Regions from separate parts of the Eubacterium sp. AF34-35BH genome, predicted to be linked through region 2. Evidence: predicted binding sites of a transcription regulator. Region 2 holds the regulator's gene; the other holds the start of a gene.
What was found. The regulator HrcA, encoded in region 2, represses chaperone genes, less so after heat shock. The targets are predictions, from matches to a motif close to TGTTAGCACTCNNNNNNNNNGAGTGCTAACA.
Positions count from the first base shown of each region.

Region 1 (3,434 bases), on a different contig from region 2:
CTTGGCGTTTCAGTGGTGTTAAATATAATACTCGATTTATATTTTGTAATTGGACTTGGCATGGGAATAATGGGAGCAGCAGTTGCTACGGTAATTTCCCAGTATATTGCAGGGCTTGGAATATTGATATATTACATAATAAAATATCCGGAATACAGAGTCAGAAAAGAAGATTGCAGGTGGAGCAAAAGCAATTTTAAAAATATCCTGTCACTATCAGGTTACACCTGTATTCAGCAGTCAGTGATGAACCTTGGCATACTTATGGTTCAGGGAATAGTTAATGGATTTGGACAAAATGTAATGGCGGCATTTGCGGTGGCGGTGAAAATTGATACCATTGCCTATATGCCGGCACAGGATTTTGGAAATGCCTTTTCTGTTTTCGTAGCCCAAAATTATGGTGCCAATCAAAAGCAGCGAATTAAAGAAGGTGTAAAAAAAGCAGGTATTAGTGTAGTCCTATTTTGCCTGGGAATAAGTGCTTTGGTATTTATATTTGCAAGACCACTTATGTCAATATTTGTAAGCAGTAAGAGTGCAGCAGTTATAAGTACGGGAGTGACTTATTTAAGAATAGAAGGTGCCTTTTATGTAGGAATTGGAATTTTATTTATGCTTTACGGTTTTTATAGGGCTATAAATAAGCCATTAATGTCAGTAATTCTTACAATAATTTCTCTTGGAACACGAGTTGTTTTAGCATATTATTTATCAAAAATACCGGTTATAGGAGTAATTGGTATTTGGGTAGCCATACCAATTGGTTGGTTTTTATCGGATTTGACGGGCATATTAGGATACAAATTTATTAATAAAAGCACTGGGAAACCCTTATAAAATGGGCGTTCCGGTGCTTTTGCTTATGCCTATAACGCAAAGGATTATGAGGCAGATGGAAGTGGAAATAATGATTCAAGATGGTCATTAAATTTTGCAGATGATGCATGGCTTATAATTGACCTTGAGAAAACATACATGATTAACAAGGTTATAATTAATTGGGAAGCAGCATATGGAAAGGCGTATGACATTTTAGTGTCAGTTTACGGAAAATAGACTCACAGGCTGAAAGCACAAATTGGAAAGTTCACAAAAAATTCACAAAAAAATTAGCACTCACCTCTTGACAGTGCTAACAAAAAGGACTATAACATAATTGTACAAAGAAAAAGGTACAAAGATAAATACAAAAAGGCTAAAAGGTCTCAACGTGATGGCGCACAACAAATTAGTCGCTACGCTGTAGCGCATGACAAATTAAGTTTTAGTTATGTAATATGGAAGGAGAGATGACTTATGATGATGCCTAGTATTTTTGGAGAAAACTTATTTGATGACTTTATGGATGATTTTTCAAGAGGCTTTGAATTCCCAGAGTTCCCAGATGTTGACAAGAAATTGTATGGTAAACATGCTAAAAATTTAATGAAGACTGATGTTAAGGACACAGAGAATGGCTATGAAGTTTCTATGGATCTTCCAGGATTCAAAAAAGACGAAATAAAGATGAAACTTGAAAATGGTGTATTAACAATTAATGCAGCTAAAGGATTAGACAAGGACGAGAAAGATAAGAAGGGTAAATATGTAAGACGTGAACGTTATGCAGGTAGCCTAACAAGAAGTTTCTATGTTGGTGATCATGTAACTGTTCAGGATGTTCATCCTAAATATGAAAACGGAATTTTGTCTTTCACAGTTCCAAAAGAAAACAAACAGGTTGAAGAAAAAGAAAAATTTATAGAAATTGAAGGATAAATAAATTCTTCATATGGTTGTTTAGAGAATAAGCAATAAATGAAAAAACCTAGGACTACAATAATGTGTCCTAGGTTTTTTGTGCTCCGTATGTTTGTGGACAACATACAGGGCACAGTAGAGTGTATGAATTAAAAACTATTTATTTTCATTCCATAATTTTTCTGCAACAGGTTTCCAATGTTCAGAGTACTTATCACATTTAGAACATAAATGTTCCACAGTTTCAGGTGACTGTAAATCAGTTGAATGGGCACCTGAAGAATTTGTCAAAAATCATACAACTGTCTAAATATTTCCCAGCATAAAATTAAGCTAAAACGGTTCTGTTTATTGTTACGGTTTTCTACATATGTGTTATACTAGTAGCAAAAAAGTTTAGTGAATTATAGACAACAAAAATTTTATGAAAAGAGGCATTAAGTGAATATTTTATCATTAGAAAACATTACACATTCATACACAGAAAGAAATTTATTTGATGACGCAAGTTTTTATCTTCATGAAGGAGAAAAAGTTGGAATCATTGGCATAAATGGGACAGGAAAATCAACACTGCTAAAAATTATGGCAGGCTTAGAAGTACCTGACAGTGGAAATGTCATAAAGGCATCTAATTTGATGATACATTATCTGCCACAGAATCCACAGTTTAATGAAGATGACACAGTAATTGAAAGTGTGCAGAATATGGTACATCATCATGCAAACGAAGACGAGTTAGTTAAGGCGAAAGCCATGATGACAAGACTTGGCATAAATAATTTTGAACAAAAAACAGGTGAATTGTCCGGTGGTCAAAGAAAAAGACTTGCTTTAGTTTCTGTGCTTATTACACCTTGCGATATTTTAATTCTAGACGAGCCTACAAACCATTTAGACAGTGAAATGGCAGAATGGTTGGAGAATCAATTGCGTGCATTTAAAGGGGCGTTGGTTATGGTTACACATGACAGATATTTTTTAGATAGCGTTACTAACAGAATTATTGAGTTAGACAAAGGAAAAATTTACAGCTACAACGAAAAGTATTCGGGGTTTTTACAGCGTAAGGCAGAAAGAGAAGATAGCGAAAGAGCAAGTGAACGCAAAAGACAAAGTATTCTCCGTAAGGAAATTCAGTGGATGCAGCGTGGCGCAAGAGCAAGATCAACAAAACAAAAAGCTCATATACAGCGCTATGAAAACCTTAAGAATCAAAAAGGAATAGTTGAAGATGATAAAATTGAATTAAGCAGTATTAAGTCAAGAATGGGAAAAACTACAATTGAGCTTGATAAAATTTCAAAAACTTACGGTGATGATACAGTTTTAATTAAGGATTTCTCATACAATTTCTTAAAAGGTGACAGAGTTGGTTTCGTAGGAAAAAATGGTTGCGGTAAAACAACTTTAATGAAAATTATTGATGGTAGAATTAAACCTGACAGTGGAACTGTAACAATTGGACAGACTATCAAAATCGGCTACTATACACAGGAAATTGAGACAGACCAACAAGGTGGAATTGCTTACATGGATCCACAGGAAAAAGTTATTGATTACATAAAAAACACAGCGGAATTTGTTCGTACAGAGGATGGACTTGTATCGGCATCGACAATGCTTGAAAGATTTCTATTTCCATCATCTCAACAGTATAGCAAAATAGAAAAATTGTCCGGTGGAGAAAG
Region 1 is NZ_QUDZ01000006.1:51,248-54,681, forward strand. It holds gene DWZ69_RS08080 (MATE family efflux transporter) at 1-840, shown strand, start outside; gene DWZ69_RS08090 (Hsp20/alpha crystallin family protein) at 1,300-1,761, shown strand; gene DWZ69_RS08100 (ABC-F family ATP-binding cassette domain-containing protein) at 2,185-3,434, shown strand, end outside.
Region 1: a site for HrcA is predicted at 1,111-1,141, ahead of DWZ69_RS08090 (Hsp20/alpha crystallin family protein). Genes of this name have one in related genera too.

Region 2 (3,434 bases):
GTAAGCAGGTACTGTAATAACAGCTTCTGTAACTTTTTCACCAAGGTAAGCTTCTGCATCAGCTTTTAACTTCTGAAGAATCATAGCTGAAATAGCCTGTGGTGTATATTCTTTTCCTGCTACATTTGCCTTGTAATCTGTTCCCATATGTCTTTTAATTGATGAGATTGTTCCTTCTGCGTTTGTAACAGCCTGACGTTTAGCCTGCTCACCAACTAATCTTTCTCCATCTTTCTTAAATGCTACTACTGATGGAGTTGTTCTTGCTCCGTCTGCATTTGTGATAACTGTAGGTTCTCCACCTTCCATAACAGCTACACATGAGTTTGTTGTTCCTAAATCAATACCAATAATCTTTCCCATTTTATTTTCCTCCTAATAAATATATGATTATTTCAAATAAAACTAATTAGCTACTTTTACCATACTGTGTCTTACCACTGTATCTCTGTATTTATAACCCTTCTGTAATTCCTCTGACACAACGTTTTCACCAAGTTCGTCATTGTCTTCATGCATTACAGCGTTGTGAAGTTCAGGATCAAATTCCTTTCCCTTCGCCTCAATTGCTTCAACTCCAATATCTTCAAGAGTCTGAAGTAACTGTTTATATATAAGATTCATTCCCTGTCCTACAGGTGATTCTAAATCTTCTTCACTAAGTGCTGCAACTCCTCTTTCGAAGTTATCAACTACAGGTAAAATCTTTTCAATAATTGATTTTGCGCCTGTTTCAAACATTGCTGTTTTTTCTTTATCACTTCTGCTTCTAAAATTTTGAAATTCTGCAAATAGTCTTTGATATTTATCATTAAGTTCTTCTATTTGTTCATCTCTCTTATCTTTTCGCTTAAAGCCTTTTTTCTTTTTCTTTTCAGTTTTCTCTTCTGAAGCATCTTCCGTTTCCTGTGTTTCATTAGATTCTTCAGCCTTCTCTTCTGAATTCTCAACTTCTTGGTTCTCTTCCACTGCAGATGTTTCTTCTACATCCACTTCCTGGTTTTCTTCCAAGTCCTTATTTTCCTTTTCCATTGGACTTTCCTTTCTAAATTTATTCTTTGTCGTTAAAGTTTTCATTTAACTGTTCTTTTACAACTCTTAATGTTTCAACAACCTTTTCATAATCCATTCTCTTTGGACCAATGATACCAATTGTTCCTTTGAAACCATCTTCTAATTCGTAAGTAGCAGTTACAACACTGCAATCCTTCATGGACTGAACCGGACTCTCATCACCGATGTAAACCTGAATTCCGGTTTCCTCATCACTTTCATTAATCAATTCTGTTAACTGTGATTTTTCTTCCAGTGTGGTAAGAAGCTGACTTGCTCTTTCCTTATCACTAAGTTCAGGATATTTAAAAATATTTGTTGCTCCTGATGTGTAAATCTTCATTTGCTCCTCAGTGGAAATGGCTTCTGTTATTGCTTTAAGCACTTCATTAACCAAATCCTCATATTCACCTGCCTGTGAAGTCAATGCTGAAATAACACCTAAGTTAATTTCCTCTAAAGTCAAACCTGCAAGTGCTGTATTGAGCGCCACGTTAAGTCTCACTATCATTTCCTGACTTACAACTCTGTCAACATTAACAATCTTATTCACTACATGGTTCTTATCGGAAACCACTGTGCACAACAACTGTTTTTCTTCAAGTACAGATAACTGTATGAATTTGATTTTGTTTCCCTGAGACTTTGGAGAAGAAACCATTGTGGCATAGTTTGTATTGTTTGCTAAAACCTTTGCCATATTCTGGAGAAGTGTCTCAACCTTGTCAACTTTTTCAATTAAAAAGTCTTCCTTCTCGCTAACCTTCTTCTCACGCTCATCTAATTCTGACATCTTATCTTTGAGCATGTGGTCTACATAAAATCGATAACCTTTATCAGTAGGAATTCTACCTGCTGATGTATGAGGCTGAACTATATAACCCATTTCCTCAAGATCAGACATTTCATTTCTGATTGTTGCTGAACTAAGATTCAAATCTGTGTATTTAGAAATTGTTCTTGAGCCAACCGGTTCCCCTGTCTCTAAGTAATTTCTAATTACTGCATCCAGAATCTTTTCTTTTCTTTCATTCAGTTCCATAGATTACTCCTTTCTATGGTTTTAAGATTATTAGCACTCATGTTGTTTGAGTGCTAACATCTTTTCTATGGTCTAATCTATCACTATCAATATTCTTTGTCAACACTTTATTTTAAAAAGAATTGTAAATTAAATGTTAAAAAAAGTTGTCATTATTTTAATACTCTTAAGTCCGTTAAACTATAGAATATTATCCTAACAACAACTTTCTTATTCTCTTTAACATAAACACTTTAATTGATTTTATGTTAATGCTTTATATTTTCTTATTTTCCTTGTTCTTTTATAAGACCATAAACCAAGAATTACTCTGCTACATAAACAATTCCGTATGCTTCAGGTCCGATGTGTGTACCAATTGTTGGTCCAATCTGTAATCTGTCTGAAACTTCAATATTAGCTTCTTTCAATCTGTCTGTAAAAGTTTCATTATTTACAGTTCCTATTGAATACATGCTGTAAACCGGGAAGTCTGTATTAATTGTGTCGTTTGAAATCAACTTCATAATATCATTTAAAGCTTTTTTCTTTCCAATGCTCTTTGCCTTAATACCTACTTTTCCATCTTCTGTAAAATAAATTAAAGGCTTTATTTTTGCAATTGTACCAATTCCTGCTTCGATTTTTGACAAGCGACCACCTTTATACAAATTATCCAATGTATCAAGCACTGCATACATTCTAACCTTTGGCTGAATTTCTTTAATAGCAGCAACTATTTCTTCTGCCGTCTTCCCACTGTCTCTTAGCTGAATACCATAATCAACTAAAACTTTGATAACAAAAGTAGCCGATAATGAATCAACTATATGTATCTTATCATATTCAACCATGTTCTTAGCTAATGTGGCACTTTGAATCAAGCCACTTAAACCTGATGAAAGTAAAATACATATAAGTTCGTCTCCATCTGCCTTAATTTTTTCAAATATATCAATAAAATCCTGCGGTGATGGCTGCGCTGTTTTAGGGAACTCCTCTGATTCCTGTGTTAATTTATAAAATTCATCCTTAGAAATTTCGCCGTCTCTAAAACTCTTATCTCCTATACTAATTGCTATTGGTATGTACTCTATCCCTTTTTCCTGTAACTGTTCCTTATTACAATCAGAACCTGAGTCAATTAAAAATTTTATCATTCTGTATCTCCTTTTAACCACAACAAAAGCTGTTCACAATAGTTTACTTTATGAACAGCTTGTATTTTGTACTTTACTACACATTTGCAATTTAGTCAAATTTTTATTATTTCACAATCATCTTTTCAATATCTTCAAATGTATTTGCCACGCTATACACCCTTGATAAATCGCAGTGGAACATTCCCTGTTCCTTCATT
Region 2 is NZ_QUDZ01000010.1:25,516-28,949, forward strand. It holds gene dnaK (molecular chaperone DnaK) at 1-363, opposite strand, end outside; gene grpE (nucleotide exchange factor GrpE) at 406-1,032, opposite strand; gene hrcA (heat-inducible transcriptional repressor HrcA) at 1,052-2,095, opposite strand; gene DWZ69_RS10510 (DegV family protein) at 2,401-3,234, opposite strand; gene DWZ69_RS10515 (TIGR00730 family Rossman fold protein) at 3,341-3,434, opposite strand, start outside.